One region of the Ignatzschineria rhizosphaerae genome, then DNA from elsewhere that is predicted to be linked to it. Evidence: riboswitches for the same ligand, from Rfam matches in the RefSeq annotation. Region 1 holds a riboswitch; each other region holds the start of a gene.
The links. Region 1 has a riboswitch for magnesium ahead of MMG00_RS04465 (magnesium transporter CorA family protein). Riboswitches for the same ligand answer to the same signal wherever they lie in the genome.

Region 1 (10,214 bases):
ATCAAATTTATCAGCGTCAAGCCAATAAAACTTTAGATCTATGGAAGATCAATGAGCTAAGCCTTAATCTTCAAGCTCGTAAGGAGAAACTGAAAGCAGAAGAGGCTGAAAATCTTGAATTACAAAATCGTATGCGAGTGCTGTATGATTATGAGCCTTTAACTTTAGAGGAGTTTCGTAATGAAGATGGTACCTATACAAAATTGTTAAAAGATACAGAAACTGATCTTATTCTTGAAGAGGGATTGCTTATTTTAAGAGATGTGGTGGATCTTCAACATCAAAAGAAATAAGAAATTGCTGAGAAACCCTATCAGTAAATAGAGGTCATAGAATTTGTAAGATCTAGATGCGATAAACTATTTAAATCTTAGATTAAGATCGATCAATACCGTGAATTTAAAAGAGATAAAAACCTCATCATTTTGAGGTTTTTATTTTTTAAACGTATAAAATATGACGAATATAAGTAGCTAAACGTAAGGGATATTATAAAAGATGGAAGATATTAAAGGTAAACGCGTCATTGTTGGCATGAGTGGCGGTGTTGACTCATCTGTTGCGGCGTTTCTTTTAAAAGAGCGTGGTGCTGATGTCCACGGAGTTTTCATGAAAAACTGGGAAGAGGAGTTTGACCAAGGTTATTGTACTGCTGAAGATGATCTTAAAGATGCAGAGGCGGTTTGCGAAACCTTAGGGATTCCTCTTCATAAAGTTAACTTTGCCAAAAACTATAAAGAACGTGTATTTGATTATTTCTTAGATACTTTAAAGGATGGTTTAACTCCTAATCCTGATGTGCTTTGTAACAAAGAGATTAAGTTTAAAGCATTTTTAGAATATGCCGAGGAGCTCGGCGCTGATTATTTAGCAACAGGGCACTATACTCGTGTTAAACGAGAAGATGGGAAAGCATATCTTTTAAAAGGAATTGATGATAATAAAGATCAGAGCTACTTTCTCTATCTTTTAAATCAGCAGCAACTGATCAACACGCTCTTTCCTATTGGGGATTATGAGAAGTCTGAAGTTCGCCAAATTGCGTTAGATAATAAGCTCATTACCTTTGATAAAAAAGACTCTACCGGCATCTGTTTTATTGGTGAGCGTGATTTTACAGATTTTATTATGCAATATTTACCAACAGAGCCAGGAGAGATGATTCTACCCAATGGGGAAGTGGTTGCAGAGCATAAAGGTCTAGCATTTTACACGATTGGTCAGCGTCAAGGTTTAGGTATTGGCGGGCGTAAAGATTCCAATGGTGAGCCTTGGTTTGTAGCGGATAAAGATCTTAAAAATAATAAACTCATTGTGGTACAAGGAGATCAACAAGAACTCTACGGTAGGGGCTTGATTGCTCGTGAACTTCATGAGATTAATCCTATTGATTGGGATGAAGTGAATCCACGATTAACCGCCAAGATTCGCTATCGTCAAAAAGATGTGAAGTGTCAGGTAACTGTGGTAGAAAATAATCGTATCGAAGTTACCTTTGATGCGCCGCAAAGAGCAATTACACCAGGCCAATCGATTGTCTTTTATGATGGCGATATCTGTTTAGGCGGCGCATTTATTGAATCTAAAATCGCTTAAAACTTTGAGCTAACGATTTAGGCTAAAGAGTATTTACAGTAATTAAAAAAACGTATCAAAGTATCAATGATACCCCAAAAGCTAGACGCAGCTTTTGGGGTGTTTTTCTTTTTTTAATGAAAAGGAATTCTTTTCCTAAAAGATGCATTGTTAATACGATAAGAGGAAGATGTATAAGTGGTTTTTAACGAAGTAAGCTTGTATTTAAGGAAGAGGCTTATTTTTTAATATATTACCGCTTAAATAGCCAAAATGGCTGATTTAAACTATTTTTTGTCAAAAATCATGGCGCAATTTATCGATTATTCATATAACCATTGATCTATTAGGACAAAGATCAATCATAACAGCCTCTTATTAAGGTATCTCAATTGATAATAGCTCTCAATTAAAGTACACTAAGACCACTTTGAAAATAATAAAAGAATGAGCATGAAACTACTTGAGCTGTTTGAATCTTTCATAAAACCTTTTAAGCATCACCCTGATGAAGCTCCACCAACAACACTCTTCGCCTTTTATTGGCACTATGTTAAACAAGTAAAATGGGTTTTTGTAGGGCTTTTAGTTATTGGTTTTTTTGTCTCTATTCTAGAGATTGCTCTCTTTAGTTATATTGGTAAAATTGTCGACATGGTGGAATCAGTAAGCTCCCCTAAAGAGCTATGGGCAGAGCATTCTGGTGAATTTATCTGGATGATGGTAGTCATTGTCTTACTTCGGCCAATAGCATCATTAATCCATAATCTCATAATGAATCAAGCGCTAACGACAAACTTTACCTCCATGATACGTTGGCAGCAGCATCGTTATGTCTTAAAACAGAGTATTAATTTCTTTCATAGTAGTTTATCTGGCGGAATCGCTGCTAGAGTCATGAATACAGGCCAAGCGATTCGAAACTCAGTCATTATGTCTACAGATTCTATGTGGCGTGTGGTGATATACGCAGTAACAACAGTGGTACTATTTTTTGAAGTGAATATTTGGCTAACGGTACCGATTTTATTGTGGATACTCGCTTATATACTGCTTTTAAGCTACTTTTTACCTAGAACTCGAAAAAGATCCCATCGCTCGGCAAAAGCACGCTCTAAGCTAATGGGGCATGTGGTTGATAGCTATAGCAATATTACAACCTTAAAACTTTTTTCTCATAGTTCTAAAGATGAAAATGATGCAAAAGCAGTCATGCGTGAACAAACCGATGCAGCGCTCTACTCAACAAAGCTTTCCACATCTATGGATTTCTCTTTGATGATGATCAACAGCCTACTAATTGCAAGCACTGTGGGCGTTTCACTCTATCTATGGGGCACTTCTTTAATCACGGCCGGAGCTATTGCCTTTACGGTGAGTTTAGTGATTCGAATTAATACTATGTCGAGCTGGGTCATGCGTGTTGTGAGTCATATTTTTGAAGATATTGGTAGCGTACAAGATGGGATTAAAGTCATTGCGCAAGAGAGAGAAGTTGTTGATGCTAAAAATGCTAAAGCCCTCAAGAATATTGAAGGTGAAGTGATCTTTAAAGATGTTGATTTCCATTATCATCCGGCAAAACCGATCTATGAGACTTTAAATTTACATATTAAAGCAGGTGAGAAAATTGGGTTAGTAGGGCCTTCTGGCGCTGGAAAAACGACTTTAACCCAGATATTACTAAGACTTTATGATGTAAAGGGTGGTGAAATTACCATTGATGGGCAAAACATTGCCGGTGTAACGCAAGATAGTTTGCGGGAAAATATCGGTGTTGTGACTCAAGAGCCGGCGCTTTTCCATAGGTCTATTCGTGATAATCTTTTATACGGTAACCATGATGCAACAGATGAGATGCTCTATGAAGCTTTAAAAAAGACAAAAGCTGATGAATTTGTCAGAGAGCTCGTTGACCAAAACGGCAAACGTGGGTTAGATGCTTTAGTGGGGGAAAGCGGGGTAAAACTCTCTGGTGGTCAGCGTCAACGAATTGCGATTGCTCGTGTATTACTAAAAGATGCACCCATTTTAATTTTAGATGAAGCAACCTCAGCCTTAGACTCTGAATCAGAAGCAGTTATTCAAGAAAATCTCGGCATTTTAATGGAAGGCAAAACGGTGATCGCCATTGCTCATAGACTCTCGACTATTTCAGAAATGGATCGTTTAATTGTGATGGATCATGGAAAGATTGTCGAGATGGGAAGTCATCAAGAGCTCGTGAAGAATAACGGTATTTACGCATCTTTCTGGCGTAAACAAGTCGGTCAAGATGCTATTTAAATGATGTTTTGATAAACCCTAATCTAATAATATTGAATCAACATTTTTTGTATTTTTAAATCCCTTTAAAGGATATAAAATCCTTAAAGGGATGTTTTAATTGTCTTATTTTTTAAAAATAAAATAGTGATAACTTGCTCAACAATTACTCATAAAATCGCTGTTAAATTGCTTATTTAACGCTATTTTGATCTGTTTTTGAGGCTTTATTACAAAATAAATTTGACAAAGCTGTGAAATCAAGCGTACTATCTCTTCACAAATTGCAGGTACCTCGTTAGGTGAGGCTCCTGTACGGAGACATGCTACTGCCCAGAAACGTCCAAAGACGCCAACGGGTTTGAACAGAGACTATCGAGTTAAGGTGGTCTATAACGTAGCTAGAAAAATAAAATTTTCTTATGCCGTACAGTGCTAAAGCTCAATGAATTGGAGGGATCAATGCAGGGAGCTTTTTAGCGCCTAATTATTGGCGTGCTGAAAAAGCTGCTATGCATTGTCATGTTGTGCTAATACAGACATTGTAAAAGCGCACCTTCTTCATTGAGGGTGCGCTTTTTTGTTATGGCTTTAAAAAAGCTTCTTATTACACACATTTCAATCATAAGGAGTTCAGTCATGATCACAACAAATAATGCTCATGTACAACTCAATACCATCACTCCTACAGTGGAGCAGATGAAGGCTAGAACAATATGGATCAATCTTGTTTCTCCGCCACAAGCAAAAATTAGTTCCGTACTTACGGCTTTATCACTGCCAAGAGATACGTTAAATCAGCCTAGAACTAGTCTTTTAAAAAAAATTGGCGATGTATTACTACTGAAATTGGAGATTCCTAAAAGAAATCTGCCAAACTCAGCAGTACCATACCAAGTCACAATGCTTACAATTTTGGTAAAAGACAATAAAGTTGTCACGATTAGTGAAGGGGATTGCCCGCTTCTCATGCGTTTAGAACATGAGTATCTTGTGAGATGGGCAGAGCAGGACATTACGAGTTTTGTGTATCGCATCTTATCAATCACAACCACAAGTTTCCTAAATGCGACGAAAGAAGTGAGTGAGACGATTGATAAGTTTGAAGAGAAATTAAAATCTTCTTTTAGCAATCGCAGTGTTTATCAGTTGATTAATCACAATAAAAGTTTTCTCTATTTCTCAAGAGCTTTAAATCGTAATCATCAGTTACTAAAAACCTTAGAAGAGAAAAGTTATTTAAAAGCAGATAACGAACAAGATCTTACACTTAGCGATCTGATCGTAGAAACTGCGCAAGCTGAGAGTTTAGCAAGAGTTTATAACAGCAACTTAAGTAGTTTAATGGATGCATACTCGGCATTGATTGAGAATAATTTAAGTTTATCAGTCCAGTACTTAACGATTTTTGTGACAATTTCGGCAATTCCGATGGCCGTAGCGGGCATTTATGGGATGAACACTCCATTACCGATACAAGATGAACCTTATGCATTAGTAGCACTTGCAGGATTAAGTGTATTCCTGATTGTGGTGGTTTTAGGCTTCTTTAAAAAGAAAAAATTAATATAAAAATTTTAATGATCAGGAGAGATTCCCATGTTAAAAATTTACAAAAATGGTCAAGACAAAATGCTCGTAGAAGAAGCTGTAATCAGACCAAACAGCTTAGTAATGATGATTGCGCCAACGGCAGAGCAAATTAATCAAGTCACCCGTGATTATGATATTCCAGAAAAATTCTTCCTAGATGCCTTAGATCAAGATGAACGTCCACGTTTAGAGCGTGATGAAAATAGCTATCTCATTGTATTGAATATTCCTCTTAAAAACCCCAATAGCCAAATGAAAAATGAAGCTCCCTATTTAACGCTTCCTTTAGGAATTATTCATACGGAAAATAATATTTTCTTAGTGAGTAAAGAGCCACATCCAATTCTTCAAGATTTGATTGATGGAGAGTATGGACAGTTCCAAACACATATGAAAACAAAAATTACGCTACTTCTCTTTAAAGCAGTGGCCAAACATTATGATGATCATCTTGGCTTTATCAATGATGAAGCTGCGAAATTGCAGCAAGAACTTAATGAGTCATATCACAACAAAGAGCTCTTTAGCTTAATTAACCTTAATAAGAGTTTGGTGTTTTTCTCAACATCACTCTCGGCATTAGTGATTTTATATCGTCAAATTATGCAAGGTAAAACGCTGAAAATTCAAGATGAAGATCGCCGTCTTTTAAATGATATTTTAGCAGATATTGAGCAATCAGCCGATGTTGCAGAGATGCGACGTGAGAGCTTAAGTAACTTAATGGATGCTTATGCAGTGATTGTTCATAACAACTTAAACACTGTTCTAAAAACTTTAACAGCAATCGCAATAGTGATGATTATTCCGACGATGATTGGCTCGATCTTTTCGATGAACGTCGATTTACCAGAGGAGCATAATCCAATTTCTACGGTGATTATTGGTTCTGGAATGATGGGGATTAGTATCATTTTATTACTTGTTTTCTACTTCAAAAAATATATTAAATTTTAAGATCACATCATGATCCAAAATTTGCATTAATAATTTATAAAAGGAGATCAATGATGATCCAAATCTACAAAAACTTAGTGATGAATACTTACCATCATGAAACAGCAATCACTTCAGACAACTGGGTTCGTGTTATTAACCCTGATGAAGCAGAGATTAAAAGATTAGAGGATAAGCTTAATATCTCGCGCTTTTTTATCGAAGAATCACTAGATGCCAATACTCGACCAATGATTGAAGAGGAAAATGGTATTACGTCTATTATTATTCATATTCCTTATATGGATCCTACGATTACTGAAAACTCCAAAGGCATTCGTTATCGTACTATTCCTTTTGGCATTGTCTTAACAGATACTCATTTTGTGACAATTTGTAGTGTAGAAGCGGAGATTTTACTCAATGCTTTTATTAAAAATTGCCAAGGGTTAGGGAAGCATATGCAGGTACAAAACGTTTTAGATATGCTCCATCATGTTGCGCAAAGATATCTTCGCTTAATGCATACCATGGAATTTGAGATTGCAGAGGCAGAAGAAGAGTTATCACGCTCATATAGAAACTCAGAGCTCTATACATTACTCTACTTAAATGAAGGTCTTCTTTTTATGACAATCTCTTTAAAACAGATGTTATACCTTATGCGTAAAATCAATCATGAACAATATCTAGAGATGCTGCCTAACGGTGTTGAGCTATTTGAAGATACTATCATTGAGATGGAGCAAGCATATTCTGTGGCGCAAATTAATCAATTAAACTCTAATAACGTCATGGATGCTTATGGCAATATTATTCAAAATAACGTGAGTCATATTGTTAAGTTGTTAACTGCTTTAACGATTGTGCTATCAATTCCGACATTAATAGCGAGTATTTATGGAATGAACGTTCCATTACCATTTCAAGAAGAGCCAGCTGCATTTAGTATTTTAATTGTGGTAATGGTTGTGCTTAGTGGTCTTGTGGCAGGATTCTTCTATAAGAAAAAATTCTTTTAATTATTAGCTTTGATTAATGTAAAAACTTCATAAAAATATTCATCAAAGGATAAAAAGTATGCGCTTATATTCTCTTAATTAAGACAAAAGGAAGGTTGAATGAACGGACATTCATGAAGCCCTTGGTACTACGGTATCAAGGGCTTTTTTAATCTTTGTTTGTAATAAATATTGATTATTCTTGAGTGATAGAATATTAAAACCGTATGCTATATAAAATACCGGCAACTTTAATATTTTATTAAAATCTACCGGCATTGAAATATTTTTAAAACGTCAAAATATCAATATCTATGAGTGATTAAACGTCAGCTTTACCTTGCATAACTTCACGGACGATATATTCAGCAATCGCAAGTGATGAGGTTGCTCCTGGTGATGGAGCATTACGAATATGTGTAATATTACCATCGCGGCGAATCACGAAATCATCTACAAGCGTACCATCTGGATTCATTGCTTGTGCACGAATACCTCGAGTTGCAGGTTTTACAGTCATATTAGAGAGCGATGGTACATACTTTGTCGCTTCATTAATGAAGTTCTTTTGGCTAAATACAGTTTTAGATTCACGCATTGCAGCAGGAATATTACGAAACGCAAAGCGCCAAAAGCCAGGATAGAAGATAAATTCTTTAATATCTTTAAAGTTAAAGCCTTTTCCATCATAGTTTTCACGAGCTTTAGAGAGAAATGCATTAGGACCAATTGTCATTTTTCCATCAATACGTTTTGTAAAATGTACCCCTAAGAATGGGTATTTAGGATCTGGAACTGGGTATATCAATCCTTTAACATCATGTGTAAATTGATCATCAAGCACAAAGTATTGACCAAAGAATGGCACAATTTTTGGCGTTTCCACATCACCAGAATTCTTCGCTAAACGATCAGATTGAAGACCCGCACAGCTCACTGCATAATCAAATTGTGTTGGATAGACTTTTCCACTTTGAAGCGTAATAGTAATTTTACCATCACTATTGTTTTTAATAGATTGTACTGGGCTATTAAGCTCAATTTTACCACCACGTTCAATAATCTCTTCAGCAATACGTTTTGCAATTTTTTCATAGCTAACAATGGCTGTTTCTGGAGAGTGAAGGGCAGCAACACCGATACAGTTTGGTTCTACAGTTTTAATCTCTTCACCGTAGAGCATTTTAACGTTAGGTACTTCATTATCAAGGGCGATTTGGTAAAGTTTTTTCAAACGCGCTTCTTCAACTTCATTCAATGCAACAACCACTTTTCCGCACTGATCATAAGGAAGATTGTTATCTGTACAATAATTGCGTACAAGCTCAACACCACGTCGACATAATCTTGCTTTTAAGCTACCCTTTGCATAATATAATCCTGCATGGACAACGCCAGAGTTATGACTTGTTTGATGTTGTGCGACTTCTGACTCTTTTTCAAAAAGCGTTACATTAGCACCTGGATAATCAATGAGAAGTTGTCTTGCAACGGATAATCCGTTAATACCTCCTCCGATAACTGCATAGTTGACGGTTGACACATTTATCTCCTTATTAAAGATACTTGAATATGAAAAAACTAAAAAAAATCGAAAGTCTCTCTGATCAAGCGTTTGAACTCTTACGCGAAGCGATTCTTAACAATGTGTTAGAACCAGGAAAACTCTATTCGGCAACTGAAATTGGTGAATGGGTAGGCGCATCTCGCACTCCAATTCGGGAAGCTGCGCAACAACTTGCAAATATTGGTCTTGTTCGTATTGAAAGAAACCGAGGAATCCGTATTCTTCCAACGTCTTTAAAAGATTTGTTAGAATCTTTTCAAATCCGTTTAATGCTAGAGGTGCCGCTTGTTCGTAAAGTTGCCATGATTCGTACAGAGGAAGATATTAAGACCTTAGAGAAAGCTTATAACAAGCTCCTTAAAGCAGCTGAGTCAGATGATGCAAAAGAAACGCTTAATGCTGATAAGGATTACCATTCTGAGCTTCTTAAAATTGCAGCTGTTGAAAGAGCTTTAGCAATTATCGATAACACTCGTAACACGGTTCTCTTGACAGGACCTAGTACTATTCCACATTCTCGAACCTGTATGGAAGCTTTTGAAGATCACAAAGGACTTCATGAAGCAATCTTAAAGGGGGATCCAGAAACTGCAGGGAAGGAGATGGAACGACATATCATTAATACCGCTCGTCTCTTAGTAACCCAAGAATCGGGAAGCCGAGAAAACTGGAATGATTCAGATCTTCTTGAACAGTTTTCATGGATTCATAAATAGTTAAAATTCGCTCCTTGTTGTTTGTTGATTAAAATTCTTCTGATAATAGCTATTTTTAGCATAAGTTAGAGTTGCATGCAACATACAGAGAGTAATAATCCTAAATTTGTGTAGACAAGGAGCAGACTTTAACTAAATGTAGCTTAAATAGGCTCTTAATAGTCGTTAAATCAGTTACCAAAAAATAATCAGAGGTTAGTTATGCAAGAGTTATTTCGTCAAATTATCCATTTGGAAAAGAAATTACATCACCCTGAGCATCGTCAAAATAGACTGTTTTTAACAGCAACACTCCATGATGATTTCTTGGAGTTTGGTCGTTCGGGGTTTACAACTAATAAAGCGCAAACTTTACAGGATCTATTAGGCGTTGAACCAAATTCTGTTTCCATGATTCATTCTGAAAATTATGTCTCGGTTCTACTGAAACCAGGCGTAATATTGGTGACATATCAGAGTTATCAATTAAAAAATCAAGAGCGAATTAAACTTACGAACCGATCATCTGTTTGGGTAGAAACACGCTCTACAGATTGGCAGTTACGATTTCATCAAGGTACG
Region 2 (10,214 bases), 1.1 Mb from region 1:
GCCCAAAATGTCATGCGAAAGATCAATATGGGGATAACTGTGAATCATGTGGCGCAACTTATCGCCCAACCGAGTTAATTAATCCTTTCTCAGCAGTGACAGGGAAAACGCCTGTAATGCGTCCTTCTGAGCATTTCTTCTTTAAATTATCAGATCCACGTTGTGTGGAATTCCTTCGTGAGTTCTTAGAAGATAAAGCGCGCCTTCAACCAGAAGCGGCTAATAAAATGCGCGAATGGATTGGTGAGGAAGGGGATTGCAAGCTTTCTGATTGGGATATCTCTCGTGATGCGCCTTATTTTGGTTTTCCAATTCCTAATGCGGAGAATAAATATTTCTATGTTTGGTTAGATGCGCCGATCGGTTATTTTGCATCTTTTAAAAACTACTGTGACAAAACAGGTGGTATTGATTTCGAAAGCTTTATTAAGAAAGAGAAAGCAACTGCTGCCAACACTGAAATGGTGCATTTTATCGGGAAAGATATCATGTATTTCCATACGCTTTTCTGGCCGGCAATGCTCAACTTCTCAGGTCACCGTGTGCCATCGCAATACGCAATCAATGGTTTCTTAACGGTTGATGGCGCTAAAATGAGTAAATCTCGCGGGACCTTTATTACGGCAGATTCTTATATCTCTCAAAATCTTGATCCTGAGTGGTTGCGTTACTACTTTGCGGCAAAATCTAATGGGGCTATTGATGACTTTGATTTAAATCTTGATGATTTTGTCAATCGTGTCAATGCCGATCTTGTTGGTAAATATGTCAATATTGCGTCACGCACGAGCCGTTTTATTGCCAAAGAGTTTGATAATGAACTCGGGGATATCGCAGCAGAAACCAAAGCTTTAATCGCCTCTATTATTGATCGTAAAGCTGCGGTGAAAGCAGGTTATGAGAAGCGTAATTTTGCGGCAGCACTACGTGAGATTTCCGCAGCGTGTGATGATGTGAATGAGCATTTTGACCAGATGAAGCCTTGGGAGATTGCAAAAGATGAATCAAAACGTCAATTACTCCAAGATCTTTGCACAGGCTATTTAGAATGCTTTAGATTGCTCTCCCTCTATTTAAAACCCGTGTTACCAATTGTTGCCGGTAAAGTAGAGAGCTTTTTAAATGTTGAGCCATTATCATTTGCGGCATTAACAGCAAGTTTAGAAAAAGGCCATAAAATTGGGAGCTATGAGCATCTGATGACTCGTTTAAATCGTAAGGATTTAGATAAGCTTATTGAAGCAAATAAAGAGGCGTTAGCGGCGGTTCGTAATGATGCGGCAGATAATCAAAAATCAGATAACGTTAAAAAAGAGGTAAAGGCAGAGAGTAAAGAAGCAGATGCCGGCGATTACATCTCGATTGATGATTTTGGTAAGATCGATCTTCGTTTAGGAAAAGTTTTATCCTGTGACTTTATTGAAGGGGCAGATAAGCTCTTAACATTCCAGATTGATTTAGGGGAAGAAAAACCACGCACGATCTTTTCAGGCATTCGTAAATTCTACGAAGACCCAGCGGCGCTTATCGGCACTTATGTGATTGTGGTTGCAAACCTTGCACCTCGTAAAATGCGTTTTGGCGTGAGTGAGGGGATGATTCTTTCAGCCTCTACAAAAGATCAATTAACGCTCTTAACAACATTAGGTGAATTAGCGCCAGGGGCGAAAATTTCGTAAGCGATTAAGTCATTAAGCGATTCGAAAGAGCATTTTAAGCATAGGAAAAGCTAGTCTCAAGTAAGACTAGCTTTTTTGTTCGCCATTTCATGTTATACCGCATCGTTTGGAGACTAAAAAGGACATGGAGGATCAATCAGCTAGGTTCTATGTCTTTTCGAAATATGGATGGTTGCATAATAGGAAACGGTGAACGGGCAGAACGCAATAATAATGAGGATCATGATCTCTTTCTGATTTATTCTTGGTGAGATCATGATCTTTTTTGATTAAAGCGTAATGAAAGCACTCGCAATCCCAAAGTAGATAAAGACACCGACGATATCGCAAATGGATGTGATGAGCGGTCCACTTGCTGTTGCTGGGTCCATTTTGAGTTTGCTAAAGATAAAAGGTAATGAAAGCCCGATGAGACTACCGATCATTACTACGAAAACCATTGTTAAGGCAACAATAAAGGCAATCTCCATGCCACCGCGATACATTCCCACAAGGGAAACAGCAAGCGCCATAGTAAAACCAAGGAGCGCGGAAACAAGCGTTTCTTTACTGATCATCTTAAACCAGTCTCTCATTCTCACCTCACCAAGCGCCATGGCTCGAATCACAAGGGTAGCAGACTGTGCACCAGCGTTACCGCCACTATCGACCAGTAATGGTAAGAAAAAGACAAGCGCTACATTGCTTTCGATAAGATCTTCATAAGTTGCAATTCCAGCGCCGGAGAAGACATTCATAAAGACAAGTACCACAAGCCAAGCAATACGTTTGCGGTAAAGAAGCCCAATGGTGGCCGTTAAGATATTTTGATTCTCTAACTCATCACTTTTGATAGATGCCATGCGGTAAATATCTTCCGTCCCCTCTTGCTCCATCACATCTAAAATCTGATCGATATGAATAACGCCAAGAAGATGCCCAGATTCAGCAACTACAGGAATCGTGACAAGTTCTGTTTGTTGGAATAATTGGGCAACCTCTTCTTGGTCAATGGAAGTGGTGACTTGCTTGAGCTTTGTTTTCATCACCTTAGAGATTGCCTCATCGCCCTTTGCTGAGAGAAGCTCTCTAATAGCAACAACGCCTACTAAAATCTTATTTTCATCAAGAATATAGACATAATGAATATCTTCTCTTTGATAGAGATTTTGACGAAGGTAGTGGATCGCTTCATCCACAGTTTGATGCATATCGAGGGTGATAAAGTCATTGGTCATGAGCGACCCTGCTGTTTCTAATCCAAACTTCATATTGCGGTCTTGAATTACCATTTTTTGCTTAACTCCGTATCTTTTATTTGCATAAAACGACAGTAATTTGATTGCTGTCTTCGATATATTTTGTTAAGCGCGGCAGTGCGCGGCAGCCGACGCTGGTATCCACTCTAAAGAGCTTATAGATGATCAGTCTATTTTAAGATCAAAAAAAACACCCAACCACAAAAGTGTGAGGAGGGTGTTTTTTGCAAACGCGCACAAAAACGTACACGATCACGTTGATCTCTCCTCTTTCGTAAAGTTTTAGCACTATATGGCATGGGGATGATCCCGGCTACATTAGATACCGCCTTAGCTCGACAGTTTCTGCTGACCCGTTGGTGTCTCTCGACGTTTCTGGGCAGTAGCTTATCTCCATATAGGAGCCTCACCTAACGAGGATAGTTAGCAATCATTGCTAACCCAAAATAATTTGTTGAGCGCATTGTTACGTAAAAATTTTCAATTGGCAAATATTTTTGGCTGTAAATTTTTTTTATATTATAAAAATTCTCATTTCAGCCACGTCTTTTTAAGGAGAATTAGTCGCTGATAAAAGTGTTTGAAAGGGGATTTTTGCGGGGGAAATATCAAAGTTTGATAGAAAATATATACAATCAATATTTTTTATAAATATTACTATTTAATTGTTTTATCAGTATTTTTCGATAGTTTAGAGATCTGTTACAGATGTTGCTTATTGATTTCTCAAGGTGTGAGAAACCATTTTGCAAAAGCTCATTTCTATATTATTGTCATGAGCTCTGTGTTTAAAAATTGTCACAATAATAAGGATTGTTTTATGGCAACTGATGCTGCACCTATTAAGAAAAAAGGTTTCTTAAACGCCGTAGAGCGTTTCGGAAATACGATGCCAAGCGTCACAATGCTCTTTATTTATGCATTAGTGATCTGTTGGATCCTCTCATTTTTACTCTCATTTATTGATTTTGATTATTACTTGCCTTCCCATGTGGAAGGGCAAGCACCGCAAAAGATTGAGGTCTTAAATCTTTTTACTTACGATCGGATCGTCACTTTTATTATCTCTACGGTGAAAAACTTTATGAGTTTCCCACCACTTGGCATTACGATTGTGGCAACACTTGGTATCGGCATTGCGGAAAAAAGCGGCTTTATTAATACGTCACTTAAGAAATTATTAAGTTTTATTTCTCCTCGCTTTTTAACACCAACAGTGGCATTTGTTGCGGTTGTCGCGCATATCGTGTCAGATTCTGCCTACGTTGTCTTAATGCCGGTTGCGGCTCTGATGTTCTATGCTAAAGGTCGCCATCCTCTTGCCGGGATTTCTACGGCATTTGCAGGTTTAGCTGGAGGCTTTAGTGCCAGTTTCTTACCCTCAAAAATTGATCCGATTATGCAAAGCTTTACACAAGATGCGGCGCGGATTGTGAACCCTACCTACGATGTTAACGTTTTAGCGAACTACTTTTTAAGCTTTGGTAGCACCTTTGGGGTGATTCTCATGTGCTGGTTTATTACGGAGAAAGTGGTAGAACCTTGGCTTAATAAAAACTGCCCATTAGATAGCCAGATTTCATCACAAGAGACAAAAGAGCTTTCAGAAGTCACTGCGCTTGATAAAAAAGGCTTTAGATGGGCAGGTTTATCTATTGTGGCGATGATTGTCTTAATTACGGTTCTTTTAATCCCTGAGAGCTCACCTCTACGTGCGCCAGATGGCAGCATGACAAGCTCAGATGCCGGCATTATGCAGATGATTGTTCCGTTAATTTTTATCTTCTTTGCCGTTCCCGGCATTATTTTTGGGTTTATGACAAAGTCATTTACATCCAGTAATGATGTGGTAAAAGCGATGGAAGATATTATTAAGTCTTTGATTCCTTTTATTGTATTTGCCTTTTTTGCTGCACAATTTTTGTATTCCTTTAATGTCTCTAATATCGGTAAACTGATCGCGCTTGCCGGTGCGGATATGTTAACCACAATGAAGTTCCCTGCAGAATTAACGATCTTCCTTGTGATTGCTTTGGTGGGCGTTGTGAATATTTTAATTACCTCAGCGACTTCTAAATGGGCGATTATGGCGCCGGTATTGGTGCCGATGCTGATGGCAGTTGGTATCTCTCCTGAATTAACACAAGCGGCATTTAGAATCAGTGATTCAGCGGTGAACGTCGCAACACCGATGTTCCCATTTTATCCGCTGATTATCATGTACTGCGCAAGATATTATACTAAAGCAGGCGTAGGGACACTTTGCTCAATGATGATCCCTTATACCGCAGGGCTCTTTATCGTGTTAACGCTCACGCTATATGCATTTTGGTGGCTGAATATTCCATTAGGATTTGAAAGTACTTACACTATTCCTGTAATAGGTGCTGGCGCGCCTTAATGGAAAATAGCGATTTCAGTCATCGATAGATCAACATAGAAAGGGAGAAAACTCCCCTTCTCAAAGGAGATTTTTATGTCATTAGGACAAACATTAACAGAACGCTTTTTTAGATATTTAGCAATAGAGAGCCAAAGCTGCGCTTCAGGAACAACGGTTCCTTCTACGCCAAGCCAGTGGAATATGGTGAAAGCCTTAGCAAAAGAGTTAGAAAGCTATGGTTTAGAAGAAGTTCATATTGATGAACATGGTGTTTTAACGGCATTTCGTAGAGGGACAATTAAAAATGTGCCAACGATTGGTTTTATTACACATGTAGATACGGTTGATGTGGGACTTTCTCCTAATATTAAGCCGCAAGTTCTACGTTATGAAGGAGAAGATCTTTGCTTAAATAGTGAAGAAGATATCTGGTTTAAACGTCATGAGCACCCAGAAGCAGAGCGTTACATTGGTGAAGAGATTATCTTTAGTGATGGCACTAGTGTGTTAGGCGCTGATAATAAAGCGGCTGTTACTTGCGTGATGGAGCTTGTAAAGCAGCTTGCTGATAGTAATGCAAATTGTGGCGATCTTTATGTGGCATTTGTGCCAGATGAAGAGATTGGTCTTCGCGGCGCTAAAGTGATGGACTTAGATCGTTTTAAAGTAGATTTTGCTTACACGATTGATTGCTGCGAAGAGGGGGAAGTGGTTTATGAAACCTTTAACGCTGGATCTGTCAAAATTAAGATTGAAGGGGTGACCGCACATCCGATGTCAGCAAAGGGTGTCTTAGTGAATCCTCTTCGTATTGCCCATGATTTAATGGGCTGCTTTGATCGTCTTGATACGCCAGAGCATACAGAAGGCCGTGATGGCTATTTCTGGGTAACGGCAATTAATGGCACGCCTAATGATGCAATCATGAATATCAATATTCGTGATTTTGATAAAAAGAGCTATGAAGCGCGCAAGGCTTTTGTCCATGAAGCAGTAGCGATGATTGCCGCACGTCATCCACGAGCGAAAATCGAGTGTGAAATCACCGATGTCTATAGCAATATTATCGATTCAATGGGGGAAGATAAAACCGCATTAGATCTTCTTTTTGCATCATTTAAGGCGTTAGCCATTGAGCCAAATGTGATTCCAATGCGTGGTGGAACAGATGGTTCAGCGCTCTCAACTAGAGGGATTTTCACTCCTAACTATTTTACAGGGGCTTTAAACTTCCATTCTCGTTTTGAGTTTTTACCGATCTCAGCTTTTGAAAAGAGCTTTAATGTAACGAAAAAGATTGTGGAGCTTGTAAGCCAACATCAAAAGTAAGAAAGATAGTGACATAGGATTAAGAAAGGCTTTTGATTTATAGTCGATTCGGTTTAAGAAACACTATTTTAAAAGTATTAAGGATGTAGAGTCTGTATCCAACTAACTTGCACGTTGCCGGATAGAACGATTCTTGTGCTTCTCATAATCGATGTGCCGGCAATCTGACTCAGTCTCTTTTAAACCGAAGATGTCCTATTTATAAGTTTTCACTACTTATCAAAAGTAATCCCCAATTGTTGTGGATAAGTTTTGTGATAAGAAATGTGTAACATGGGAAAAGTGTAAAGAGCCTGCTAAAATGCAGGCTCTTCTATTTGTGGCTATTAATTAGCCATTATGGGAACTTTGTTATTTTATGAATAGCTTTTGAGTATGGATATAGACAAATAGTGTAAGGATTAAAATAAAGAATAATCCCGCAAAGATCGTCATGAGATACGTAATATGAATGCTAGTAAAGGCAGATAGAGCTCCAAAAATAATGATAACAAGCGCTATAAAGCAGTGTTCAAAGAGGTATTGAATAGCAATCGCAGTGCCTGTATTTTTAAATTTGTTGCCACGTTCTTGAAGCAAAGCATTGAGTGGGACAAGAAAAATTCCGCCAAAAATTCCTATAAACAGTAGGGGAATATAAGCAAAACAGAGATTGTCTTGGATGATAAAAAGAATAATGGAAATACTCATGCCAATTCCTGCCCATAAACTGAGCTGAATATTCCTTTGGGTGATGGTTATTGCAGCAAGCACAGAGCCAAGAATAATGCCAATACCCACAATGAGAGTGAGTTGAGAAACTTTTTCAATGCCTTCGCCTAAAACTTCCCTAACCCAATCGTTGATTAATAATTTTAAAACAATCATCGCTCCCCAAAAAAGACTCGTGCCAAAAATAGCAAAGCGAGCTTTTTTATCTGTTAATAGCCGGCGTAAAACAATCGTGAATTTTTTTAAAATTATTCCCAAGTTCAATTTATCTTGATGTTTTGGGGGGATTTTAGGAATGAAAAGATTAAAGATAAGCGCAATTAAGAATGATGCAAAAGCGAGAGTAATGGCATAGAAAACATTAATTTCGGCAACGATACCGCCTATTGCAGATCCTAGTAAAATAGCAATGATGGTTGCAGCTTCAATAAGACCATTGGCTTTAATGAGCAGTTTATTTGAGACAAGTTCGCTAAGTATTCCAAATTTAGCGGGAGAATACACTGAGGCACCAAGACCGACAATGGCATAGCAGATAAAAGGGTTTACGCCTGCAAATAAAAGAGCTAGACCGATTATTTTAATGCTATTACCTATAAACAGCACATATCCCTTTGAGAGGTTATCTGCAAGATGACCTACAAGCGGGGCAAGGAAAATATAAAAAAGCACATAGGTTCCTTGAAGAATATATGTCGCTTCTTTGCCAAAGTTCTCTCGATGGATAATCTCCATGAATGCAAAAAAGAGAACATTAACCGCAAATGCGGAGAAGAACTGCGCCTTTAGAACCGTCGTAATGCCCCGATTAAATAGCTTCTTGTTGGTTTTGGTGACAGGAATAGGGGATTTAGGAACGTTTTTATTCATATTGAAATATTTCCTATAAGTCCTTTTATAGGGAAGTTATATTCTTTTAAATATACTCAACAATATAGCGCAATTTTTACTCAGGGATCTCAAATAACTCCATAAAGAAGGAATGGGAAATACCCTAATATGATTAATATCATAGGCTCATGACTTATAATTCTCTATCATTCAATGTTAGGCAAAGACATTTCGAATACGGATATGGATAAAAAGGGCTAACACTAAGAGGGAGAATAATCCGGCGAAAATCGCCATGAGATAACCGATATGAATAGTGGTGAGTGCTGATAATCCGCCAAAGATTAGTAGCGCAATCATCATAAAGCTATTTTCAAAGAGGTTTTGAATGGCAATTGCTGTTCCTGTACTTTTAAGTTTTCCGCCACGCTCTTGTAGTAGTGCGTTAAGGGGGATTAAGAAGATTCCTCCACAGACGCCTACACAAAGAAGGGCAGTATAAGCAAGGTAGAGGTTCTCTTGGGTAAGAAAGAGAATAACGGAAATGCTCATCCCAATACCCGCCCAAAGGCTGAGCTTAATATTTTTTTGAGTGATCGTTATTGCCGCAATGGCGGATCCTAAAATTACTCCAACACCCACGATAAGGCTAAGTTCTGAAACTTTTTCAGTCCCTTCACCTAAGACATCACGTACCCAATCATTAAGCAGCAGTTTTAATACCGCAACGCCGCACCAAAAGAGGCTCGTTCCTAAAATGGCAAAGCGTGCCTTTTTATCCATTAATAGACGGCGAAGGACGATTATAAATTTCTTGGAGATCATCCCAAGTTTAAATCCATCTTTGCGCTTTGGGCTAAGTTTGGGAATAAAGAGGTTGAAGATTAAAGCCAAGAAGAAGGCGCTAAAAGCTAATAAAATGGCATAAGTCACATTACTTTCGGCAAGAATCCCCCCAAGTGCGGAGCCTAATAAAATAGCGACGATTGTTGAGCCTTCGATTAAGCCATTGGCCTTGATAAGGAGATTATTAGAGACAAGTTCACTTAAAATACCAAATTTTGCCGGTGAGTAAACAGCCGCCCCAAGTCCGACAATGGCATAACAGACAAAAGGATTAATGCCGGCAAAAAGAAGCGAGATCCCAATAATTTTAATCCCATTCCCGATGAGCAATACTTGCCCTTTTGAGAGGTTGTCAGCAACATGGCCGACAAAGGGGGCTAAGAGAATATAAAAAAGGGCAAAAGTTCCCTGAAGAATATAGGTTCCCTCTTTCCCAAAGCTTCCTTGGCTGATGATCTCCATCAGCGCAAAAAAGAGCGCATTATCTGCAAATGCAGAGAAGAATTGTGCATTTAGCACTGTCAGGATGCCACGATTAAAGAGTTTTTCTTTAGTTTTGATGTTAGGTAGCGCTGAGGGTTTGGCATTCATAATGAAGCTCCTAGAGTCCTTTTAATCTTCTTACCATTTAATAATCTTGGCATTGATCTTAAAAGGTGATGCAATAAGATAGCGTAATATATCAAGGAGAGGGCTAAGAGGTATTGATATTACAATTATTACTCCTTATTAGCCCCTCTATTAGTTTGGTTTAAGAAGCATCGCTGCCGCTTGCCATTTCGGTTAATTCTCGATAATTAATTTTTCCTGATCCTAAGCGAGGAAGTTCTCTGATATAGCGAACATCTCGGCTAATAGCGAGTTCTGGAATGCCTAAAGAGCGAGCCGTTTGTGTTAAGGTGCGGCGATCAGTCTCCTTGCAAGTGGTATAAACCACAATAGCCTCCCCTTTATTCTGATCTTCACGAGTCACTGCTGCATGTTGAAAGTCAGGGTAAGATTCACGAAAGACTCTTTCAGCTGTTTCAAGTGCAACCATCTCGCCGGCTATTTTTGCAAAGCGTTTTGCGCGTCCTTCAATTGAGAGAAACCCCTCTTCATCAATGGCCACAATATCGCCAGTATCGTACCATCCACCATTCTCTTCAATCTCCTTGTTGTCTAAAATGCCAGGATTATCGTAAAGAAGGTATCCTT
Region 3 (10,214 bases), 400 kb from region 1:
ACTTATCGCCATTCTATTTTATTGGTAGGTGCGGTATTAGTTTCAGTGATTGCTCTATCGTTCGGGCAGGTCTTAGTAGAGCGAGTCTTTAGTTTCACGACGACGTTAAGTGTCATTATTAACTTTATCGGGGGAATCTACTTTATGTACTTATTATTAAGGGGGAGCAAGTAATGGTTGTTGTCGAAAATGTTTCCAAGCTCTTTGGGCAAAGAAAAGTCGTTGATGATGTCTCAATTTCAATCCCAAAAAATAAAATTACTTCATTGATCGGACCTAATGGCGCAGGAAAAAGTACCTTATTAGGCATGATGAGCCGGTTGTTAACCCCAGATAATGGCAATGTGACAATTGATGGTCTTTCAATTTCTGACTGGAAAGGGGATGATCTGGCGAAGAAGATTTCGATTTTAAAGCAAGCTAACTACCTTAATTTAAGAATTACCGTGAGAGAGCTCGTGGCTTTTGGTCGTTTTCCTCATAGTAAAGGACGATTAACAGCAGAAGATCAGACCTTTATTGATGAAGCAATTGAGTATATGGGCCTCTCTTCGATGCAAGATAAATATATTTCAGAGCTCAGTGGTGGTCAAAGACAGTGTGCTTTTATTGCAATGGTTGTTGCGCAAAATACGGAGATCATCTTTTTAGATGAACCTTTAAATAATCTAGATATGAAGCATTCTGTAGAGATTATGCAAGTGCTTCGTAAGTTAGTAGATGAAAAGAATAAAACGATTGTCATCGTGATTCACGATATCAATTTTGCCTCTTGTTACTCAGATCATATTATCTCTCTTAAAAATGGTGCCTTGGTGCATGAAGGTGCAACCGAGAAGATTATTGATAGTAATATTTTAAGGGATATTTATGATATGGAGATCCCTATTCAGATGATTGATAATCGGAGAATTTGTGTCTATTTCTCATAAAAATAGATAAAAATAAACTTTATTATCGAGAATCTCATGAATTGGAGATTAATGCTGTTTTTAAGTATTTGATATTTTTATATTAAAAGAGAAGGGGAACATTCTTTATATCGGTGAGGAAAATATATTGGGTGAATCCCTTTTTTTAAGGTATCCTAATGTGAATGATTCTCAATTTAAAAAAGGATTGAGTATCAAATAGCGTTTTAGTATTCTTAAAAGTCTTGATAAATCAGGCAATTGATTACAGATTAAATAAGAAATTGAGTTTTAGATCTTTAAAGTATATGAAAATTTTAAGCTTGGTAAAATTATAAGGAGTTACCGATGAAAACAAAAATGTTTAAGAGAGTTGTGATTGCATCTGCATTAGCATTAGTTTTAGCTGCATGTGGTGATGAGAAAAAAGCAACAACCGAGACATCATCAACAACAAATCAAACAACAGAAACAACACAGCAAGCGGCACCTAAAACCGTCACTATTAAACATGGATCGGGCGAAACAGTAGTTCCTTTAAAACCTGAAAAAGTGATCTCATTTGATTTAGGGGCAGTAGATACCTTAGAGAAGATTGATGTTGATATCATCGGTTTACCAAAAGCAAACCTTCCTAGCTATTTATCGAGTTATAAAGCAGATAAATATGGTGATTTTGGGAGTTTAAAAGAGCCTAACTTTGAAGCAATTCATGCGGCAAAGCCAGATGTGATTATTATTGCTGCTCGTCAAGCTGCGCTTTATGATCAATTTGCAGAAATTGCCCCTACATTAAACCTCTCTCTTGATGAGAAAAATTACGTTGAATCAACGGCGAATAATGCAAGAGTGATGGGGAAAATTTTTGATAAAGAAGCACAAGTTGAAGCAGAGATAAAAGCTTTAGAAGATAAAGTTGCAAGCGTATATGAGCAGACAAGCAATATGCCAGATACAGCGCTTATTCTCCTTGTGAATGATGGTAAAATCAGTGCTTATGGTTCAGGTTCACGTTTTGGAATTATCCATGATGCTTTAGGATTTAAATCAGCTGATAAATCAATCCAAGTTTCAACTCATGGTCAAACCGCATCATTTGAATATGTGATGGACTTAAACCCTGATTATATCTTTGTGGTAGATCGTAGTGCGGTTGTTGGTAATAGTGAAACATCTGCAAAACAAGTTGTAGAAAATGATCTTGTGAAAAATACCAATGCGTATAAAAATAACAAAATTATCTATTTAGATCCAAATGTTTGGTATCTCTCAGGTGGCGGACTTAAATCAACTACTCAAATGGTGGATGATGTACAAAATGCCATTAATAAATAATTATTAGATCAAGATCTTTAATTAAAAACGCAGCTTGCTTTATAGGGCTGCGTTTTTTTGTGATCAGACATATAGCCTATTCGGTTTCAGAAAAATAGCTTTAAAAGTGAAACCGTGTAGTGGTGCCTTAAACTCACTTGTAGGGTGCTAAATAGAAGGGATTCGGCGCTTTTTATAACTAATGTGTCGGCAATCTGATTCAGTTGCTTTTAAACCGATTTCACTATAATAAAAAAATCCCAGTAAACAATTTACTGGGATTTATCTATTTCGTTCTCGTTAAAAAATTAACGGCGATTTTTACTCGCTGCAATACGTAAACGAAGTGCGTTCAATTTAATGAAGCCACCAGCATCTTTTTGATCGTATGCGCCGCCATCATCTTCAAATGTTGCGATATCTTCATCAAAGAGTGAATCATCAGATTTACGGCCGACAATGATCACGTTGCCTTTGTAGAGTTTCACGCGAACAACACCGTTCACAAATTTTTGTGATTCATCGATCATTGTTTGAAGCATTTCACGCTCAGGACTCCACCAGTAACCGTTATAGATGAGGCTTGCATATTTTGGCATGAGCTCATCTTTAAGGTGCGCAACTTCACGGTCTAAAGTAATCGACTCAATTGCACGGTGTGCTTTAAGCATAATTGTTCCTGCTGGCGTTTCGTAGCAACCACGTGCTTTCATACCAACATAGCGGTTTTCAACGATATCAACACGGCCAATACCATTCGCGCCCGCAAGTTTATTTAGTTGTGCCATCACATTTGCTGGAGATGTATCCACACCATCAATCGCAACGATATCACCATGGCGGTAAGTTAACTCAACATAAGTTGCCGCATCTGGTGCTTCTTCAGGAGAAACAGTCCAGCGCCACATGTCAGCTTCAGGTTCGCTCCATGGGTTTTCTAGTGATAAGCCTTCATAAGAGATATGAAGAAGGTTTGCATCCATTGAGTATGGGGATTTTTTACCACCACGATCAATCACGATATTATTTTTCTCAGCGTAATCGAGAAGTTTCTCACGAGACATTAAGTCCCACTCACGCCAAGGAGCGATGACTTTAACGCCTGGTTTAAGCGCATAAGCACCAAGCTCAAAACGCACCTGGTCGTTCCCTTTACCGGTTGCGCCGTGTGAGATCGCATCAGCGCCTGTTTCGTTAGCGATTTCGATTAAACGTTTTGCGATTAATGGGCGAGCGATTGAGGTACCAAGAAGATACTCACCTTCGTAGATTGCGTTAGCGCGGAACATTGGAAAAATAAAGTCACGAGCAAATTCTTCGCGAAGATCGTCAATATAGATCTCTTTTACGCCGAGCGCTTGTGCTTTCTCGCGTGCTGGTTCAACTTCTTCCCCTTGACCGATATCTGCTGTAAATGTTACTACTTCGCAATTATATTCGTCTTGTAACCATTTAAGGATTACGGAAGTGTCTAACCCGCCTGAATATGCGAGAACCACTTTATTGATTTTTTCCATTACAGTCTCCTGTCGACTTTTGGTATGAAAGATTATTTTCTAAGTTCAAAGAGATCTTCCACTTCGGGAATACTCTCTTTATCGGTGATAAATAAGATTAGATGATCATTCTGTTCAATAAACATGGAGGGCTCAATCTTCATGACTTTTCCTCGGCGAATGAGTCCTGCGACCACAACATTTTCTGGCCAGCGGATTCCTTCTAAGGATTTTCCAACGATTTTTGAGGTTTCGGCATTCCCGTGGGCAATAATCTCCATTGCTTCTGACTCGCCTGATCTAAGAGAGTATACCTGAACAATATCTCCTTTTCTAATGTATGTGAGTAGTGTACTTAATGTAACTTGTTGAGGTGAGAAGGCGAGGTCGATATTTGACTCATCTTCGATCATTTCTAGATAAGAAGAACGGTTAATTAACGACATTGAGAATTTTGCGCCTAAGCGTTTTGCCAGCATTGCTGACATAATATTGGTTTGATCATCATTGGTGAGCGCACAAAAAAGATCAGTTTTTTCAATATTCTCTTCAAATAAAAGCGCCTCATCTGTGCAATCACCGTGGAGAATCAGGCTTTTGTTAAGTTGTGCGGCTAAGTGATTAGCACGATCAGCATTCGCTTCAATCAGTTTTACATGGGTAAATGATTCTAATGCTTCAGCAAGTGATGCTCCGATATTTCCGCCGCCGGCAATAGTGATGCGCTTTGCTGAGCGCTGTTTTGCTTGAAACTGCTCAATAACTTCACGAGCATCAGAGCGAGCGCAGAGAAAGTAGACCTCATCATCTTCTTCTAAGATGGTGTTTTCATCAGGAATAAACTCAGAGCCCTCGCGGTAAATGGCAACATAGTTAATATTGAGATGGCGAGTTCGGCGTTTAATTTTAGCAAATCGTCTTCCATAGAGTTGTGAGTCCTTTTCAACGCCCATAGAAACGATGAGCGCTTCCCCTTTAGAGAAACGGAGGACATCAAGCGCGCCTGGCAGCTCAATGATATTTTTGATGTAGTTTGTAATAAGCGTTTCCGGGCTGATAACAACATCAATATGGAAGGTTGAATCGAGCTTATTGCCAAAAAGATCCCCATGACGAAGATAATCTTGAGAGCGAACACGCGCTACTTTTAGTTTAATGCCAAAAACGGTATGCGCCACTTGGCAGGCAACGATATTGACTTCATCACTTGATGTGACTGCAATAATAACATCCATGCTCTCAGCACCGGCCTCTTTTAAAATCACAGGGGAGGCTGCATTACCGCGAATGGTACGGATATCATAACGTTCTTTAAGAGATGCAAGCGGCTCATATTGATTATCAATAATTGTAATATCATTTTGCGCTTCTTTTGATAAAACATGCGCAACCGTAGAGCCAACTTGCCCAGCACCTAAAATCAGAATTTTCATTACTTGAGTGGACCTTTTTTATAACAGGGCAATAATACCGCAAATAGCATTAAATTTGTACCTTTTTTCATAGCATTATGCGCTAGATCTAAGATAATAGGTGGTAATTATTTTCAACTGCGCAAATTGCTATCATTGAAGGGTTGTGGTATAATTTTTGCCTTAAATTCCCAGTAGGTCTTTAATATCATTGCGCTTAATGAAAGGCAATAATTGAGGAGAGTTACTAACTTAGATCATTCAAATCGATAATGATTCCTCGTTAGGTGAGGCTCCTATATGGTTGTAAGCTGTTGCCCAGAAATGTCGAGAGACACCAATGGGTCAGCAGGAATAATCGAATTAAGGTTATTTCTAATACAGTGAGAATGAATAGTTTAGTCAATGACTATCGGTTCTAGCCATATAGTGCTAAAGTTTTTACGAAGGAGGGGCCTTAACCCGTATCTTGCGAGTTCCTCGTTAAGGCGTCGAAAGACTATTTCTATTAAGGCAAAGGATATCCTTGATAAATTTAGGCTTTCAGAATACGTTATTGTTGAAGCAGCAATAAGCTAGAAATTAGGGGAGATCATAGGAATTGAGACCAATCTTTATTTGAAGATTGTTTTTTTATGGTGCTCTCATTTATTTCTAAAGATTTTGCGTAATTGGTACATGGTGCAGTATAAATGTACTGAGAGCTTTAATATTCAAATAGCGTCCTTCAAGCTATAACCTCATTCTAATTTTGTAGATCAGTATCGATCACGCCAAGTCATAGGAGGATGCTTATGGTTCAACAGCAAAATGTTAAAAGACCACATGAGTTCGCAGAGGAAACTGTCGGATCTTTAATGGATTTTGATTTTATTTGTGTTCCTGAAACGTATACTGTTGGTGAGGCATTTAAGTATCTGAGGAAGAATGTTCACGGGAAGGCCAATATTCACTATAGCTACGTGATTGATCCAATGGGCGTGCTTGTTGGGGTATTATCGCTGCGTGAACTGTTAGGCGCTGATGAAAATAGTATCTTACAAGATATTATGTCTCCTACCTCTTTAAAATTAGATTACAACCTAGACCAAGAAAAAGCGGCCAAAATATTCCAAGATTCAGATCTTGTAACGTTACCTGTAATTGATAGTAATGGGCGAATGATCGGTGTGCTTCATGTTGATGAAATGATGGATGTTTTACAACAAGAAGCGACTGAAGATATTCATAAAATGGCATCGATCTCGGTCGATGATGATGAAGAGGTCAAAGGTCTTTTAGAGTCATCAATGGCTTGGCTTTATAAAAAACGTATTGGCTGGTTGGTGATTTTAGTCTTCGTAAACCTCTTGTCAGGCGCTGGGATTGCAAGTTATGAAGAGTTATTGAATGATCATATCTATGTGGTGTTTTTCTTACCGCTTTTAATCGCAAGTGGTGGAAATACAGGATCACAATCGACAACGCTTGTTATACGAGCGATGGCGATTGGTGATGTGACAATGAAAGATTGGGGTAGGGTGTTCGTTAAAGAAGCATTTGTCTCCTTTGCGCTAGGTTTAACAATGGCAGCAGCGATCGCCGTGATCGGTTATTATCGTGGTAGTGATTATGGTGCCGGCACTGAAACGGCGATTATTATTGCGTTATCGATGGTGATTGTGGTGATGTTTGGGGGACTTTTAGGGGCGGTGATTCCTTTTGTCTTTAGACTCTTTAATCTAGACCCAGCCACAGCAAGTACGCCACTAATTACCTCTATCTGTGATATCGCAGGCGTCTTTATCTACCTAGGGATTGCTAGTATGTTCTTGCAACTATAGATTAAATTATCTGCAAAAAGAATTGAGTGAGATTTTGCAGGAATATATCTGCTATGATCGGTGAGTGATATCATCGATCATTTTTTTTAAAGAGATAGAAAAGGAGAGGGAAGTGGCACAAGAAGACCAATTATTAAAGAGTTTTACTCGCTATTTCTCCATACAAAATCTCTCTGTTGCATTATTAGGCTTCTCATCTGGATTGCCGATCTTAATGACGCTATCAACTCTTACTTATTGGCTCTCAACTTTAGGGGTGGAAAAGTCAGCAATAGGGCTTGCCTCGTTATTAGGTATGCCATATTTACTCAAATTTATTTGGGCGCCATTACTAGATCTATTTCAATTGCCAATTTTACGAAAATTAGGGCGGCGTAAGGGGTGGATTATCTTCTTTCAGGTGGCAATTGCGCTTATATTTTTAATGTTAGCCATGATTGATCCTAAAGAGTCTCCTTATTTATTGGGGGTATTAATTTTCTCTTTAGCTTTTGCTTCAGCAAGTCAGGATATAGTGGTCGATGCTTATCGTATTGATGCCCTTGATGAGAAGACGCAAGCATACGGCGCAAGTAGTTATCTCTTTATGTATCGCATTGCCATGCTTTTAATGGGGGCTGGCGTTTTAGCGCTATCTGATCTTTATTCTTGGGGATTAATCTTTCAAGGAATTGCCTTTATTGTGGCAATCATTACAGTTTTAACCTTATTTATTCCAGAAAAGAAGCAAGAGGAAGCGAAAGATGCTTCTGAAGTTAAGGTATATAGCAATCCTTTTAAGCGATTTATTGAAGGGTTTGAGCAGTTTTTTAAACGGGATTATGCGCTATTATTCTTGTTATTAGTGGTTTGTTACAAATTACCCGATGCTGTTTCAGGCGTAATGGCAACCCCGTTTTATCATGAGATGGGGTATAGCGGTACGCAAATTGGCGCCGTTTCAAAAATATATGGTTTAGTTGCAACGCTGTTAGGGGCATTTTTGGCAGCTGCGATTATCAATCTACTAGGGCTTTATCGTAGCTTAATAGTTTCGGCAATCTTAATTGGCGTGACTAATTTGGGTTATCTCTTAATCATTATGTCGCCAAGTTTAACGATGTTAATGGTGGCATTGAGTGCGGAGAATTTTATTTCAGGTTTCTCAAGTGCCCTCTTTATCATGTTTTTAGGATTACTGTGTGATCGTAATGCCTCCGCTACGCAATATGCACTGTTAAGTGCATTTGCAACATTTGGGCTGCGCGTATTAGGCGGTGCCTCTGGCTTTATGGTAGAAGGACTTGGTTGGGCGAACTTCTTTATTTCAACGGCTGTACTTTTTGTGCCAAGTTTAATTTTAATTATTATTTTAAAGCCCCAGATTCAAAAATTGAAAGTGAGCAATTAATAGAAAAATTGCCTCAATAGCATGAGTGCATCGGTATTTGCTTAAAAAGCCATCTAAGAGTTGAGATCTTAGATGGCTTTTTAGTTTGAATATATCTTTGCAAATAACTACCAGTTGAAAGTATTGGTTGCAAGTATTGAGATAGTTGCCGATATTTTAATGTTTATTCTAAATATGGTTAATTGTAAAATCTGCAGAGATAAACTCTTCAAGCGTTAAATTGAGCTTATCGCCCGCAGCTAATTGCCCAACCCCTTCTGGCGTTCCGGTATAGATAAGATCGCCTTTTGAAAGCCCATAAATAGTGGAGAGATAACTAATAATTTCGGCAATCGGATAAAGCATCATTTTAGAATTGCCATCTTGTTTTAAAACGCCATTTTGAGTAAAGGTAAATTGGATATCTTTAGGATCTTGAATCTTTTCAGTGCTGATAAAGTCACTTACAATTGCTGCTGCCGGAAAGCCTTTACATTTTGTCCAAGGCTCCCCTTTCTTTTTTATCACATCTTGTAAGTCACGAGCCGTTAAATCAAGCCCAACGCCATAACCACCAATCACGGTAGTTGCTTCCTCAACATTTAAGTTTCGAGCATCTTGATTGATATAAATGACTAGTTCTGCTTCATAGTGCACAGAATTAGAAAATGCCGGCAAGGTGATAGTATCCCCTTTTTGTGCAAGTGCTGATGTGGGTTTTAAAAATACTAAAGGCTCTGTGGGTGTTTCATTGTTGAGTTCTTCAATGTGTTTGGCGTAGTTTCGCCCAATGCAGAAGATATTTTGAATAGGAAGAGAGGTGTTTTCTAATGTAATGCATGGTTTAGACATGAATGCTCCTAGGTGATATAGCGGTTAAATTATTCGTTATTATTTTTAATACTGTGATTGATTTTAGTATAAAGCGATGAATATTCCTACCAGAGGCGTTAATTTGTATTACTTCTCTTTTTTTTAAAATTGGGCGAATAAATCATGGTCTGTTGTTGTGTTTTTTAACTATTTCAGGAACTATTGAGAATAAGGCATTATTTAAAAAGGATAAATCGATGAGTCATAAACCAAAAAATCAAGTACGGGATATTGAGAATCGTTTAAATGTTCTACGAGCTGGGGTATTAGGTGCTAATGATGGCATTATCTCTACGGCAGGTATTGTTATTGGTGTTGCAAGTGCCACAAGTAATATGATGACAATTTTAGTGGCTGGTGTTGCGGGTTTATTAGCCGGAGCGCTCTCTATGGCTGGGGGAGAATACTCCTCAGTGAGTACTCAGAAAGATGTTGAGCAGGCCGAGGTTGAGCGCGAAAAAATATTATTACGAGATGATTTTAAAGGTGAGCAGCAATCGTTAGTTGATTATTATATCGATCAAGGACTATCACAAGATTTAGCGCTAAAGGTTGCAAAAGAGCTGATGAAAGAAGATGCGCTAGGGGTGGAAGTGCAAACAAAGTTAAATATTACCTTAGATAATTACGTGAATCCTTGGTATGCCGCTTTCTCCTCAATTATCTCATTTGCATGTGGCGCAATTATTCCGTTACTTTTTATTTTATTGTTGCCGGCTAATATTAAAATCATTGGTACTTTTATTGTTGTGTCATTCGCCTTAGCTTTAACAGGATTTATTAGTGCAAAATTAGGCAATGCCCCTAAATTAAAAGCGGTGGTTCGAAATGTGGTTGTGGGAATGGTAACCATGATTGTAACGTACGCTATTGGTCTTTTTGTTCATGTATGATGGGCTAAAAATGTTTTATTTTCACCTTTACTTTTAAAACAGTTTTTAAACCAAATCGACTATAGAATAATCTTTCCTTTACAAGACGATACGATCTGAAAGATCTACGCTGAATTTGCTGTA

Region 2: another riboswitch for magnesium. It lies ahead of mgtE (magnesium transporter); the one in region 1 lies ahead of MMG00_RS04465 (magnesium transporter CorA family protein).
Region 3: another riboswitch for magnesium. It lies ahead of mgtE (magnesium transporter); the one in region 1 lies ahead of MMG00_RS04465 (magnesium transporter CorA family protein).

The regions. Positions count from the first base shown of each region.
Region 1 covers NZ_CP093379.1:1,030,149-1,040,362, forward strand. The annotation lists gene MMG00_RS04450 (carboxy terminal-processing peptidase) at 1-293, shown strand, start outside; gene mnmA (tRNA 2-thiouridine(34) synthase MnmA) at 499-1,596, shown strand; gene MMG00_RS04460 (ABC transporter ATP-binding protein) at 2,029-3,861, shown strand; M-box (ykoK) riboswitch at 4,128-4,303, shown strand; gene MMG00_RS04465 (magnesium transporter CorA family protein) at 4,480-5,412, shown strand; gene MMG00_RS04470 (magnesium transporter CorA family protein) at 5,440-6,390, shown strand; gene MMG00_RS04475 (magnesium transporter CorA family protein) at 6,441-7,391, shown strand; gene lhgO (L-2-hydroxyglutarate oxidase) at 7,693-8,913, opposite strand; gene MMG00_RS04485 (GntR family transcriptional regulator) at 8,943-9,653, shown strand; gene MMG00_RS04490 (nuclear transport factor 2 family protein) at 9,855-10,214, shown strand, end outside.
Region 2 covers NZ_CP093379.1:2,113,601-2,123,814, reverse strand. The annotation lists gene metG (methionine--tRNA ligase) at 1-1,679, shown strand, start outside; gene mgtE (magnesium transporter) at 1,949-2,950, opposite strand; M-box (ykoK) riboswitch at 3,178-3,342, opposite strand; gene MMG00_RS09320 (AbgT family transporter) at 3,738-5,318, shown strand; gene pepT (peptidase T) at 5,394-6,629, shown strand; gene lplT (lysophospholipid transporter LplT) at 6,981-8,210, opposite strand; gene lplT (lysophospholipid transporter LplT) at 8,388-9,608, opposite strand; gene aas (bifunctional acyl-ACP--phospholipid O-acyltransferase/long-chain-fatty-acid--ACP ligase) at 9,769-10,214, opposite strand, start outside.
Region 3 covers NZ_CP093379.1:625,965-636,178, forward strand. The annotation lists gene MMG00_RS02840 (iron chelate uptake ABC transporter family permease subunit) at 1-174, shown strand, start outside; gene MMG00_RS02845 (iron ABC transporter ATP-binding protein) at 174-932, shown strand; gene MMG00_RS02850 (siderophore ABC transporter substrate-binding protein) at 1,260-2,246, shown strand; gene MMG00_RS02855 (argininosuccinate synthase) at 2,534-3,742, opposite strand; gene trkA (Trk system potassium transporter TrkA) at 3,775-5,154, opposite strand; M-box (ykoK) riboswitch at 5,406-5,592, shown strand; gene mgtE (magnesium transporter) at 5,928-6,956, shown strand; gene MMG00_RS02870 (AmpG family muropeptide MFS transporter) at 7,069-8,346, shown strand; gene MMG00_RS02875 (fumarylacetoacetate hydrolase family protein) at 8,515-9,177, opposite strand; gene MMG00_RS02880 (VIT1/CCC1 transporter family protein) at 9,396-10,091, shown strand.